DNA from 2 places in the Siphonobacter sp. SORGH_AS_1065 genome. Region 2 is predicted to be linked to the other one. Evidence: riboswitches for the same ligand, from Rfam matches in the RefSeq annotation. Region 2 holds a riboswitch; the other holds the start of a gene.
The links. Region 2 has a riboswitch for cobalamin ahead of metE (5-methyltetrahydropteroyltriglutamate--homocysteine S-methyltransferase). Riboswitches for the same ligand answer to the same signal wherever they lie in the genome.

Region 1 (7,385 bases), 3.3 Mb from region 2:
CCGAATCGACCGAGGAAAACGAGATTTAATTAATAAATAATCAGAGCAATGCGAGAATATCGGAGCGGGATTTTACAGTACTACGTCGTTTTCGTATTTTTGTACTCCATCTAGAAAAACACGCGTTGTTTTTCGCTCAGAAGTCACTCTATTAACATAAAATGGCAAAAGTTCCGGTAAATCGCTACCAGCAGCCCTACATTAACAGTGGTCAGGCGGGAATGCCCCAGGGCGTTCGCACGAAAAAATACGGCCTGGACCCCAAAAAGTACATTAACCTGGCCTTACGGGACTGGATCAAACAGGAATGGTTCTGGTTTTTGATTCCCGTAGGGGTGATCGTTCTGAACGTCGTTCTGAACGTAACGAAAGTCTATCCAAACTGGTGGATTTACCTCGTAGCCGTACTCGGTGGGGTAGGTTTCGCTCTTTTCCGCGGTATGCAGTTTACGGCTACGACGCAGGTAGAACAGAATAAGCAGATGTTCGAAAAATTCGTGTATGAATTTGATAACCGTCAGATTTTTGTCTGGAAAAATCGCGAGAAAAAAGAAGGCGGCCAGTTACCCTGGAATATGATTCAGTCGGTTCAGAAAGAGAAAGACGCGTATTTGTTCAATCTGGGCAAGTATCAGTATCTCTATCTGCCATTCGACATTTTTAATTCAGAACATGACATTAAAATGTTCGAGACTATCCTCACTCGCAAAGAATTGCTGAAGTGAGTAATAGGGTTAGTACAAAAATTTAATTTGAGGTCGGTGGGTTGCTACCGACCTTTTTGCGTTTTTACTAATAAGTACCTCAATAACTTGATCAACAGTGACTAATAATCCTTTGGAAGTACTCGAAGCTCGTCTGAACCCGCTGCGTCAGGAATTAATCGACCATTCCGTTTACAATCACATCAACTCGCTGGAGGCTTTACAGCTTTTTACCCAAAGCCACGTTTTTGCTGTCTGGGACTTCATGTCTCTGCTAAAGGCTCTGCAACGGCAGCTTACCTGCGTACAAGTGCCCTGGTTACCCGCTGCATCCGGGTCGACGGCGTATCTAATTAATGAAATCGTTACTGGTGAAGAAAGCGATGTAGATCAGCATGGCGTTCGGATGAGCCATTACGAGTTATACCTCCGGGCGATGAAAGAGCTACGGGCGGATACGTCGGTCATTGAGCAATTTGTTGCAGACCTGCGAGCGGGCCAATCGGTGAGGGAAGCTTTGGAAAATGCTGATATTCCCGCCGGAGCGAAGGCTTTTGTAAGTTATACGTTTTCAGTGATTGAGCGAAATCGTCCGCATGAAATTGCGGCGGCCTTTACCTATGGTCGCGAAGACTTGATTCCCGAGTTATTCATTGAACTGGTTCGTAACCTGAACGCTCGATTCCCTAATCAACTCGATACATTTCACTATTACCTGGAGCGTCACATCGAAGTAGACGGTGGGCATCATGGCCATTTGGCGGAAGAAATGGTTCGTGAATTGTGTGGCAATGACGCTCAAAAATGGGAAGAGACCATTTCTACGGCAGAGGAGTCGATCCGCCAAAGAATTTACCTCTGGAATTCGATTACCAGTTGCTTAAACGGAGGAGCTTTAGTTAATTCGTAAAATTTTTAATTAATTAAAGCGTTGATCTATATTCATAGCAGTTACTAAAAAAGCGTAAGTTTTTAATTAAAAAGTTATATAATTAATGAAAATTATTCATTTGTATTAACGATTGGAGTGACCATAAACATAACAACGAGTCTTTACCTATTTTCCTAAAGTATGAACAGTTATCAAATCCAGGAGACCCCTGAAGTCTTTGACGTGGTTATCGTTGGGTCTGGAGCAGGCGGCGGTATGGCGGCTTATCAGCTATCCAAAGCGGGTGCCAAAGTTTGCTTACTGGAAGCTGGAGGTTACTATGACCCGGCTGATCCCAAGTATATCACTCAACTAAAGAATCCCTGGGAGTCTCCTCGTCGTGGGGCCAGCACTACGCGTCCTTTCGGTGATTTTGACGCCGCCTGGGGAGGCTGGCAGCTCGAAGGTGAGCCTTACTCTGCTGCTCCCGGAACAGAATTTCACTGGTTCAGAAGCCGGATGCTGGGTGGGCGTACCAACCACTGGGGCCGTATTTCCCTTCGTTTTGGTCCCGACGATTTCCGTCGCGGCAGCATGACGGGTATCGGGGATGACTGGCCAATTACTTACGACGACGTATCGCCCTATTACGATAAGGTAGATAAACTCCTGGGAATTTTTGGCTCAAAAGAAGGGCTTCGCAACGAACCCGACGGCCATTTCTTACCCCCACCAAAACCCCGTTTGCACGAGTTAATGCTAAAAAAAGCGGGTAAGAATCTGGGTATTCCGGTTATTCCTTCCCGTCTGGCGATTCTGACAAAAGCGATTAATAACGAACGTGGGCAGTGTTTTTACTGCTCGCAGTGCGGTCGGGCCTGTCAGGTTTACGCGGATTTTTCTTCGTCTTCCTGTCTTTGTAAACCCGCCGTTAAAACGGGTAACACAAGGCTGATCAACGGAGCGATGGTTCGCGAAGTATTAACCGACCAGAAAACCGGACTTTGCACGGGCGTTTCGTACGTCGATACCGCAACTTTACAGGAAAAAACGGTTCGGGCTAAAATTGTGGTGGTGGCGGCTAGTGCCTGTGAATCGGCCCGTCTGTTACTGAACTCCAAGTCGGCCCGGTTCCCAAATGGGCTGGCTAACTCCAGTGGAGTGATTGGTAAATACCTGAACGACTCCACCGGAGCCAGCCGCTCGGCCTTCGTTCCGGCTTTGATGAACCGGAAACGTTACAACGAAGACGGGGTAGGTGGAATGCACGTATACACGCCCTGGTGGCTGGATAACAAAAAACTGGACTTCCCTCGGGGGTATCACATTGAATACGGCGGGGGCATGGGCATGCCCAGCTACGGGTTTGGCATGGGCATTCAGGGCATGAACGGTAAGTATGCCTATGGCGATGGAAAAACACAACCCGCAGGTGGATATGGATCACGTCTGAAAGAAGATGTACGTCGCTTCTACGGAGCTTACGTGGGCATGGCGGGTCGTGGAGAACCTATACCTTTGGAAAGTAACTATTGCGAAATCGACCCTAATAATGTCGATAAATACGGTATTCCGACGCTTCGTTTTCACTACAAATGGTCTGAAAACGAGGTTAAGCAGGCGAAACACATGCAGGATACCTTCGAAGAAATAATCCACGAAATGGGCGGTATTGCTCTGGGCTCCAAACCGGGTAAAGAGCAAAACTACGGATTAGAGGCTCCCGGAAAGATCATTCACGAAATCGGAACGGTACGCATGGGCAGCGATCCCAAAAAATCAGCTCTGAATTCTTTCATGCAGGGCCACGATGTCAAAAACCTGTTCGTAGTAGACGCCGCTCCTTTCGTAACGCAAGGCGACAAAAACGTAACCTGGACCATCCTAGCCATGTCCATGCGAACCAGTGATTACATCATTGATGAAGTGAAGAAGAAGAATCTGTAAAAGAGTTTTGGGTTTAGTGTTTTGAGTTAATAGGTTTAATTAATGGCGACCATTCAGCGGTTTGAAGATTTACAGGTATGGAAAAAAGCCCGTCTCTTTTCTCGGCAGATTTTTGAATTGACTAAAGAGGGGCCATTTGCGAATGATTTCGATCACAGACGTCAGTTACGAAGGTCAGCAGACTCGATTATGGACAATATTGCCGAAGGGTTTGGGAGGGGAAATCGAAATGAGTTTGTCCATTTCTTAGCTATAGCGAAAGGGTCTCTGGAGGAGTCCAAATCACAACTCTATCGGGCCTTGGATCGTGACTATGTTGAGCAGGAATTATTCGATGAGCAATACCAAAGGGCCGAAGAAATTGGAGGGATGATTAGAAAGCTTATGCAGTATCTGAATCAGTCTAAGATAAAAGGAAGTCGATACCAGTCACCTAGTCATCCACCGACTTTAGAAGAAGATTTGGTTAACTATGAGTAACTAGTAGAAGTAGGCGAATATTAACTCAAAACCCTAAACACAAAACCCCAAACGTTAACAAAATGAAACGTCGCGATACACTTAAGTCGATTGCCTTGGGGTCGTTGGGCATGGCTACGGTTCCTTCTACGGATCTGGTAGCGGCTCCGCCCGAAAAACCGTTGGTGGTGCCCGGCGGACGGCAGAAATCGGAAGCCATCCGGGATGCCAAACTCATGGCTGATAAGTTCTTTACACCTCAGGAAATGAAAACCCTCACCGTTTTGTGCGACATTATTCTTCCGGCGGACGAGAAGTCGGGCAGTGCCTCGCAAGCGGGTGTACCGGCTTTCATTGAATTTATGGTGAAAGATCAACCCGTACACCAAATTCCTCTTCGTGGAGGGCTGGCCTGGTTAGATAATGAAAGCCGAAAACGCTTCAGCAAGAAATTTGTGGAGCTTACAAAAGCTCAGCAGATAGAAATCGTGGATGACATTGCCTATCCTGAACAAGCGAAACCTCAGTTCTCTCAAGGCGTTGCGTTCTTTAACAAAATGCGGGACATGACCTTAACCGGTTTTTATACTACCCGCATAGGCTTCAACGATTTGGGTTACGTAGGAAATACTCCCAACAACTGGGAAGGAGTGCCCGAAGAGGTACTGAAGCAATACGGACTGAGTTATGAGTAATGGGGTTTGAGAAGGTTAGCAGTAGTTTGAGAAGTTTGATTTAGTTTGAAAAAGTAAGATAAATGAGAGGTTTTCATCAAACTCCTCACACCTAACTCTAACCTCTTCTAACTAAATTAAATCTCTCAAACGTAGTAGAACGAAAGGTATACTTAATGCTGATTCGGTAAAAGACCGGGTCAGCATTAAGTATTTTTTATACTTTTGCCCACGTTTTAGGTTTCAGCAGAAACTCTGTTGAATGAAAAGGGAACACCGGTGTAAATCCGGGGCTATCCCCGTAGCTGTAAGTTTTAATGAGTTTAGAGTGGTAAGTTTTGAGTTTAGGGTTAAGATTGTAAAGTTGACAGCCTTCATAACTCAAAACACTAAACTCCAAACTCCAAACTCAAACACAACTTCCAAAAGCCACTGTACATACGTATGGGAAGGTGGGGGTTGAGATGAAACGAGCCAGAAGACCTGCCTGAAATGGTATACTTTTCGAGCTTTCGGGTGAAAAGCCGTGAATGAATTTCAACGCACTGGATGGTAACACCCAGCCGGATTTCTATTCACTTTTCTACGAAAGACTCCTTACTTAATCATTAGTGGAGTCATGAACACATTTACCAGAATTACCTTTCTTCTCCTGATTACAACTTTGCAGGTCTGGGCTCAAAAACCGGATACCCAACTGGAAGAAGTAACCATCACCGCCAATCGTACCGGACAAAAATTATCCCAAACGGGTAAAGTAGTTACCGTTCTTACCGATTCAACTTTACAAAAATACGCTACTCAATCGCTTGGGGAGTTATTAACCCGTCAGGCCGGGGTTATGATCGTTGGGGCTCAGGGGCCGCTGGGAACCAATCAGACCGTCTCATTACGCGGAGCCGGTGGAGGGAACACCCTGATTTTACTCGATGGCTTACCCATCTATGATCCCTCTCAGATTAATAACACGTTTGATCTCAATCTGCTTTCGGTTGGGGAATGCGAACGAATTGAGATCATTCGGGGAGCTCAGTCTACCCTGTACGGTTCGGATGCGGTAGCTGGGGTAATTAACATTTTTACTAAAAAAGAAGGGTATCGACCCATCGGAGGCCATGCCACCGTTCAGGCCGGAAGTTATGGTATTTTCCGGGGAACCGTCGGTGTGAATGGAGCTTCAAAAGTAGGTTACTTCAATGCTCAATATACCCGATTGCGTTCCGATGGATTTTCGGCGGCATATGATGCGAAAGGAAATCAGAACTTTGATAACGATGGTTTCTGGCAGGATAACGTTCTCTTAAACGGCGGTATTAATCTTTCTCCCAATCTAATCTGGAAGGTACGGGGCCTGTATTCGGGGTATAAAAATGAAATTGACGCCGGAGCCCTAACCGATGATCCCAGCTATAATTACCGTAACACCTTTAAACTGGCCGGAACAGGGATAGATTATAGTTATGCTTCTGGAAAACTGACGGCAAATTATGCGTTCTCGGCTTTCCAACGTAATTCTGTTCAGGACAAGTCCACGTTTGAGGGAAATAGTCATTTTGCAGAAATCTATAACAGTTGGCGGACTACTAGCTGGTTAACTCTCGTTACCGGGGTTGATCTGCGGACTCAGAATACAGCTCAAACCAATCCTTATGCTCCATCTTTAGAGAAAAATCTAGCGAAAACAACTTTATTCAGTGCGTATGCCACGGCTTTGATTCGAACCGATTCCAGCTTTGCTCTGGAACTGGGCGGACGCTATAACCATCATTCCTTATACGGTAGTAACGCAACTTATTCCATCAATCCTTCTTATCTTTTAAGCAATCAGGTAAAATTCTTTGCTAACCTTTCCAGTGGATTCCGGGCCCCAAGCTTGTATCAGTTGTATTCGCCGTATGGTAACAAAGATTTGAAGCCCGAAATGAGTCGTTCGCTGGAGGCTGGTGTTCAGTTATTTGCTACGGATAAACGATCATTTATACGAGCTCTTTATTTCGACCGGGCTATTAAAGACGTGATTGCTTTTCAGTCATTAAGCGTTGAACCCTACGGTAAGTACGTGAATTATAGTCGCCAGAATGATCATGGGCTGGAATTTGAAGTATCGAGTCGCTTTAAAAATTTAGTGGTTTCGGGTAATTTAACGTATGTAACGGGTCGGGTGACTCAAACGGTTAATGGTCGAGACTCCAGCTCATTTAATCTTTTCCGAATTCCGAAGGTGATGGGCAATGCAACCGTTGGCTATCAGTTCACAAAACACTTCTTCAGTTCCTTAGCAGTGCGAAGTGTGGGCAAACGTCAGGAGCAGGTTTACGGACTTGGAATAGTAGACTTAGCCGCTTACACCACACTGGATGTATATGCCGAATATCAGTTCAATGCTTTCGTCAAACTATACGGTGACGTTCGTAACCTTACGGATAAGCAGTATTTTGAGGTTTACGGGTATAACACCCGTCGGCGTAATTTCAACATAGGCTTAAAGTTTGATTTTTAGCAGATTAGATAATCGATCCTATGTCCTTCGAAGAAAGAGTACAATATAAAATTGACCATAAGACCAAGCCTTTAGGAGCTTTAGGCCAGCTGGAAACTCTGGCGTTCCGCATGGCCTGTATACAGCAAACCGAAACGCCAGAGTTACGAAAAGCCGCTCTGGTAGTCTTCGCGGCAGATCATGGCATTGCTCAGGAAGGGGTAAGTGCGTATCCCGCAGAAGTAACTTAT
Region 2 (7,385 bases):
TCAAGAACGTTTTTGCCCTGGCGAAGAAGTTCAAAATACAGGAGTAATAAAAAAAACGCTCTTTCGGGTTTTGAAAGGGTAGAGACGCGACTTTATCACGTCTGGGTAAGAGGCGGTTATTGGTGCTGATTGGGATTATAAATCCCTGTCAGATGGCTTTCGAATTACAAATCCGAAAGAGCGAAGGTCTCTTCGTTGGGGAGAATCATGAAGGAAGTTATGGGACTGTCATCCAGAGCGAAGCGAAAAACCTCGGTGGAGGATGCGGCCTTACCTATCATTAGTAACTGCTAGGATTTACTTGCGAAACTGTGTGATAGTAAACGCCGTTTAACCCGAAGTTTTGGTTTTGAAAGGGTAGAGACGCGACTTCATCGCGTCTGGGTAAGAGGCAGTTTTTGTTACCTCTGTATAACTTCCATCTCCCGGCCAGACGCGATGAAGTCGCGTCTCTACTTATGAACTGCAAGAATAATAAAAAACTAGCCCTGAAATAACTCAGGGCTAGTTGGCCTTCCTCCCTTACAAAACAAATGTCTGACTCGTAGCCGGAACGTGTACGGTAAAGCTTTTTTGCTGAACCGTTGTAGTAACGAGTACCTGATAATCTCCGGGTTGATTTAATCCTGAAAGGGTAAACTTCCCGTTCGCATCCGTTAAGGCTGCCACTTCGGCAAACGCTCCCGGCCCTGACTGAATCAGAATGGTCGCGTCCGAAATGGGTTGATTTTGCTGAGTTACCAGCTGTCCTTCAATGGTCATGAACCTAAGGCTTTCCAGTTTTGAATGTTATCATATACCGCCTGCACAATGCGGGTAGCCGAGTTACCCGAGCTGTGCCCGTTCGTGTGAATGCCCACTGCATATCGACTTTCGCCCACTTTCACCCACACGGGGCAACCGCTTTGTCCGCCCGCTGTATCAATCTGATAAGTAATGACCCGGGCCGAAACCGACGAGGCTTTCTGAGCCATCCACCACAGCTGATTACCTCCTTTGTCACCGGGGTAACCACCAACGTTTAAAGCATTCGCTTTGAGATAATTATCATCTCGTACCGCAAAACCAAAATACCCAACGGTATCGCCAAGGCGGGCATTGGCAGGAAGGATAATGGCTCCGTAATCGTTATTGCGGTTTCTGCTTTGCGTCCAGCCCGTCACACTTCTAAAATCAGTAGCAATAACTGAGCCATAGGGGCGGGAGGCATCATTTAATCCGGCTATTACTTCAATACTTTTCGCCCAGCCTCCATGCTCGTGCATGAATACGCAGTGACCTGCTGTAATGACTGTTCGCGGACCAACCAGATAGCCCGAACCAATCCAGCGGCTACCATCCTGAGCGGTCATTCGTAAAGCCACAATAGCTCGCCAGGGGTAAGTCGTGGTAGCTGTGATTCGTACACGTTCATCCGGGTAAATCACTACTTCCGACAGCAGTTCTTCTTCGGGGTAACTGGCATAATAGGCATCTTTCAGGGGTTCCTGCTGACCTGTCAGGCTGCCGGATTCCTCCGTACTAAAGGCAGATTCTTTGAGATTATTGGGGCTGGCGGTTTCGTCATCATCCTGAGCCGTGCGACCGGGGAAGTAACCCTCTACTTTTTCAAGCGTATCTTCAGTTACTTGAGGAGCTTCGAGCGTGAGTGTTTCACCCTGAAAAGGATCATTCGAAAGAATGGAGGTGCCATTTTTAGTAGCCATTTTCTGAAATTGGTTTAGGTTGAACAAGCGTTTACCTTGTTAGTAAGGTGTGACAAAGGTTCAGCTAAAATGGATTTCAGGAAATACCACAATTCAGTGATTCCAAGTGAATAAATAGAGCTGGTCGTGACTTTTTATTCAAGGGGTGAAATAAAAAAGCCGACCCTTTTTACAGAGTCGGCTTTTTCTAAGCATTTATTCTTAAGCTTCCAGAGCAGCTACTCCGGGAAGCGTTTTGCCTTCCATGTATTCCAACAGAGCACCACCACCAGTAGAAACGTAGCTTACGCGATCACCGTAACCCGCGTTATTAACCGCAGCGGCAGAATCACCACCACCAATGAGGGAGAAAGCTCCGTTTTCTTCCGTTGCTTTCACTACGGCTTCTGCAATGGCGTTCGTTCCAACGGCGAAGTTCGAGAATTCGAATACGCCCATCGGACCATTCCAGAGGATTGTTTTCGATTGTTCTACAATTTCCGTGAACACGGCAATGGATTGATGTCCAATATCCAGACCTTCCCAGCCTTCAGGAATCTGACCGGAAGGAACCGTCGTTTTGGAAGCATCGTTCGAGAATTTATCGGCCATAACTGTATCCAGAGGCATAACTAGGTTTACACCTTTTTCTTTCGCTTTCTCGATCAGTTCCAGAGCCAGCTCCATTTTGTCATCTTCGTGAATGGAATTACCAATCTGACCACCCAGAGCTTTCGTGAAGGTATACGTCATACCACCACCTAAGATGAGGTTATCAACTTTATCGAGCAGTTTTTCGATCACCAGAATTTTATCGGAAATCTTAGCACCACCCATAATGGCCGTGTAAGGACGCTCTACGTTATCCAGAATGCGTTGAGCATTATCCAGCTCGGCCTGCATAACATAACCGCTTACTTTATCCGTGAAGAACTGACCGATAACCGCCGTAGAAGCGTGAGCACGGTGAGCCGTTCCAAAGGCATCGTTTACCCAAACGTCACCCAGTTTAGATAATTTTTCGGCGAAAGTTACGTCCCCCTTTTCTTCTTCTTTGTAGAAACGAAGGTTTTCGAGTAACAGAATTTCACCGGGTTGCAGAGAGGCTGCCAGGTCAATGGCCTGCTGTCCAATGGCATCATCCGCAAATTTCACGGGACGGTTGAAGATAACAGACAGGGCGTTTACTAAGTGCTTAAGCGAATACTTTTCAGTAGGTCCATCTTTCGGACGGCCCAGGTGAGACATCAGGATAACCGAACCGCCGTCGTTAAGAATTTTTTGAATCGTCGGAATGGTTGCTTTGATACGGGTATCATCGGTGATTTCATAACGGTCATTCAGGGGAACGTTGAAATCAACGCGGACAAGAGCCTTTTTTCCGGCGAAATTGTACTGGTTCAGCGTCTTCATCAGTAAGAATCAGATGTTTAAATGAGTAATGATTTGACAACTCTTATTATACGTGTTGATGAGTCGGTCGAGAAAGGAACAAAATTATACATTCGGCCAAACTTCCCTAAACTTCCCTTCTTTTTAACCTTTAAGTGATAATTTAGATTTGATAAGTTATATTTTTACTTCTTTAATTTATCTTTTGCCAAGTAGAAAAGCTCTGTTCCTCTTCATCTTTATTATAACGGCAGAACCGGAAAAGGGTTTAATCCTTTATATTTGCTCCGTTCTTTGTAACGCCCGTCAATCGGATGGTTGGTTTCATTAGCAGATCTTCGCTGCTAAAGGAATGAAAAAGGAATCGTGTGAAAATCACGAGCAGACGTGCTACTGTAAGTATCTGTTTCGAACCTCGAAACAAGTGCATCCCAGATTTCCCATTGTTCCCTGAGGAATGAGAAGGGGGGAGTCGCATGATACAAGCCAGGAGACTTGCCAGCCTTCTCAATGGTCATACCTTCACGCATAGGGTCTGATTCACGCATTGATTTTACAAATTTCTGATTACCCAACTCTGCTCACTGCCGGTCCCGAAACTGGCAGGTTTGCGGTTGTGCCTGAATTGTGCTGATTTTGAAACCATCGAAGTCGGACCAGGAAAGCTATACCCTTATAGCAGAGGCATTAACTCCGTCATTCGCGTGAACGGATGACGACTCGTACGTTACTAATGCGGAATCAGTGATTCGTAACAATTCACCGTTTTTGGCGGGTTGGGTGTTTCGAAGGCGTTTTGATAAACCCTTTTTAACACAAAAACACATGGTTACTCACAACCTGGGCTACCCCCGCGTGGGCAGCAAACGCGAACTGAAATGGGCCTGCGAACAATTTTGGGCAGGAAAGATTTCGAAAGACGAACTTCTGTGGGCAGGTCGGCAAATTCGCCGACAAAACTGGCAGACGCAATTACAGGCAGGTCTGCAATGGATTCCTTCCAATGACTTTTCCTATTACGATCAAGTGCTGGATACCGCATTAATGGTGGGAGCCGTGCCCGAAAGGTATCAGGCGGTTATTGATGGAAAAAACAATCGGGAACTGGAGATTTACTTCGCCATGGCTCGCGGAATCCAGAAGGCCGAGCTGGACATAAAGGCGATGGAAATGACGAAGTGGTTTGATACCAACTACCACTACATCGTTCCCGAATTTTTGAAAGATCAGCAGTTTAAACGGTATTCCGATAAGGTCATTCACGACTTCGAAGATGCCAAGCAGATGGGTATTCTTACCAAGCCCGTCATTCTGGGGCCGGTTTCATTTCTGTTATTGGGTAAGGAAAAAGAAGAAGGTTTCCACCGAATTGATCTGCTCAATCGGTTATTACCCGTTTATATTGACGTATTACGCGAACTGAGTTACCGGGGGGCAACTTGGATACAGCTTGACGAACCTTGCCTGACGCTCGATTTGTCAGCTAATGAAAAAATCGCTTTTCAGCAGGCGTACCAGGCTATTCAGAAAGCATTACCTCAGGTTCAGCTTCTGGTGGCGACTTACTTCGAAAAACTAGGTGACAATCAGTCTTTGGCCCTGCAATTACCCGTATCTGCTTTGCATATTGACCTAATGCGTGGACCTGGACAATTAACCTCCATTCTGGCGGATCACGAATTTGTTACTTCCACTAAAATCCTTTCGCTCGGCGTAGTGGATGGGCGTAATGTCTGGAAAAATGATTTCAGCCAGTCGTTGCAATTGCTGAATGAAGCCATTGCCAAGCTAGGCAAAGCCCGTGTTTGGGTGGCTCCGTCCTGTTCGTTATTGCATGCTCCTTACGATCTGGATTTAGAGAAAAACGAAGAGGTATTGACACCGGAAATCAAAAACTGGATGGCATTTGCTAAACAGAAATTGCAGGAAGTAACCACGCTGGGTCAGTTAATCGAAGGCGAAAATCTGGAGCTATTAGCAGAAAATCAGCAGGCCATAGAAAGCCGAAGGACGAGCTCGCTGATTCATAAACCAATTGTAAAATCCCGCGTGCAAGCGGTTCAACCCAGCGATTTCGAACGGAAGCAAGCCTTTACGATTCGTCAGAAAATTCAGGAAGCAAGTCTTCAGTTACCGCTGTTTCCCACCACCACGATTGGCTCCTTCCCCCAAACCGAAGAGGTTCGTCAGTGGCGGGCGAAGTACAAAAAAGGTGATGTTACTAAAGAAGAATATGAGGCTTTTGTGGAGGGAGAGATCGAAAAATCCATTCGTTGGCAGGAAGAAGTCGGGCTTGATGTATTGGTTCACGGTGAATTCGAGCGAAACGACATGGTTGAATATTTTGGCGAACAGCTTTCGGGTTATGTGTTTACTCAATTGGGCTGGGTACAGAGTTACGGAAGCCGTTGCGTAAAACCGCCCATTATTTACGGAGATGTCGAACGGCCTGAAGCCATGACGGTTCGCTGGACGACGTTTGCTCAATCCAAAACGGCTCAATTAATGAAAGGCATGCTGACGGGACCAGTAACGATTCTGCAATGGTCGTTTGTGCGGGATGACCAGCCGCGTAGGGATACGGCTTTTCAGATCGCTTTGGCTATTCGGGATGAAGTGCTGGATCTGGAAAAAGCAGGAATCAAAGTCATCCAGATTGACGAACCTGCCATTCGCGAAGGCTTACCCTTACGCAAAGCCGACTGGGGCACTTACCTGACCTGGGCCGTGGATGCGTTCCGACTCAGTGCCGCCGGCGTTACCGATCAAACGCAGATTCATACCCACATGTGCTACTCGGAATTTAATGACATTATCGAGGCTATCGCTCGCATGGATGCCGATGTCATTACCATCGAAACGTCGCGTTCGCAGATGGAGTTACTCGATGCGTTTTCGAACTTCCAGTACCCGAATGAAATCGGGCCGGGGGTGTATGACATTCATTCGCCCCGTGTACCCAGCGTGGAAGAAATGGCACATTTGCTGGAAAAAGCACTTCGAACCATTCCAGCTCGTAACTTGTGGGTCAATCCCGATTGCGGACTAAAAACCCGCCATTGGGCCGAAACTGATCAGGCTCTACGCCACATGGTCGCTGCCGCTAAACAATTGCAGCAAACCGTGAAAGCGTAGGAGTTTAGCGTTTTGGGTTTGGCGTTTAGAGTTAATGTTACATTGAACTCTAAACGCTAAACCCAAAACTCAAAACCATTTTCCATGTCACTCGAAGAAAAAATTAAGGCGGCGGAGACCCGCGTGTTTAAGGCCGTTTTCCCGCACACAACCAACCATTACGATACTTTATACGGCGGTATGGCCATGCAGTGGATGGACGAAATCGCCTTCATTACCGCGACCCGTTTATCCCGAAAACCCATGGTAACCGTCTCCAGCGACCGCATTGACTTTCGGCAGGCCATTCAGGCAGGGATGCTGGTTGAATTGATTGGGAACGTCGTACACGTGGGGAACACCAGTATGCGAGTGAGCGTGGAGATTTACGTAGAAAGCATGTACGCCGAAGGCCGCGAACTAGCCATACACGGCACCTTCACCTTCGTAGCCATAGACGCAAATAAAAAACCAATTCGAATTTTGGAGTAATGTTTAGGGTTTTGAGTTTAGTGTTAGGAAGTTCTTTTGATAAGAAAAGAATTTACGTCGCAAGTATTAACTCAAAACCCTAAACTCCTAACTCTAAACATATGAATAAACATGCCCTTGAAGGCTGTCCGCGTTGTGGGCAGTTATTTACCTGCAAACTCAATGCAAGCTTAAAATGCGACTGCAATCAGATCGTATTAACGCCGTCGGAAATGCAGTACATCCGCGATATTTCGATCATGGATTATGACAGCGGCTGTTTGTGTCTGAATTGTTTGCAGGAGTTACAGCAGGAGGCGAGGGCATTAGAGTAAGCTTACTAAATAAACAAACAAAAAGGTAAGGCCCTGCCGCTGCCAGCTTTTTCGCTGGCAGCAACTAGTTGAAATAATGGTAACCCAACCTGTGAGGCACTATCAAACGGATTGCTACCAGTGAAAAAGCCGGTCGGTTCACGCGGGCCACGATATTCAGAAACTAATAGCAAATCAAACTTTTTCCTGAGAAAAAGACTTATCATAGCTCTAAGCCACGTAGCTATTTATGTCTGAACGTCTGGAACTTCCACCGAAATATTACCTCGATTACTTTACCTATTTACTTGCCTTTGTGCGTCGGTTTTACCTGAACTTATTAACCGACGATGAAAAAGAATTTCTTCAGGATTTCGATCAGTTGAGCGAAAACGCTCAGTGCCTTTTT

Region 1: it holds a riboswitch for cobalamin, as region 2 does, so the genes downstream of both, QE390_RS01995 (TonB-dependent siderophore receptor) here and metE (5-methyltetrahydropteroyltriglutamate--homocysteine S-methyltransferase) in region 2, are expected to answer to the same signal.

Annotation. Positions count from the first base shown of each region.
Region 1 is NZ_JAUTAM010000004.1:293,223-300,607, reverse strand. Features, by position in the region: gene QE390_RS02020 (YcxB family protein) at 162-725, shown strand; gene QE390_RS02015 (DUF3050 domain-containing protein) at 838-1,614, shown strand; gene QE390_RS02010 (GMC oxidoreductase) at 1,777-3,522, shown strand; gene QE390_RS02005 (four helix bundle protein) at 3,565-4,002, shown strand; gene QE390_RS02000 (gluconate 2-dehydrogenase subunit 3 family protein) at 4,065-4,676, shown strand; cobalamin riboswitch at 4,877-5,161, shown strand; gene QE390_RS01995 (TonB-dependent siderophore receptor) at 5,275-7,155, shown strand; gene cobT (nicotinate-nucleotide--dimethylbenzimidazole phosphoribosyltransferase) at 7,176-7,385, shown strand, end outside.
Region 2 is NZ_JAUTAM010000004.1:3,589,149-3,596,533, forward strand. Features, by position in the region: gene QE390_RS15570 (PolC-type DNA polymerase III) at 1-47, shown strand, start outside; gene QE390_RS15575 (hypothetical protein) at 153-284, shown strand; gene QE390_RS15580 (carboxypeptidase-like regulatory domain-containing protein) at 523-762, opposite strand; gene QE390_RS15585 (serine protease) at 759-1,706, opposite strand; gene pgk (phosphoglycerate kinase) at 1,908-3,098, opposite strand; cobalamin riboswitch at 3,380-3,595, shown strand; gene metE (5-methyltetrahydropteroyltriglutamate--homocysteine S-methyltransferase) at 3,903-6,212, shown strand; gene QE390_RS15600 (acyl-CoA thioesterase) at 6,297-6,683, shown strand; gene QE390_RS15605 (cysteine-rich CWC family protein) at 6,785-6,997, shown strand; gene QE390_RS15610 (VRR-NUC domain-containing protein) at 7,227-7,385, shown strand, end outside.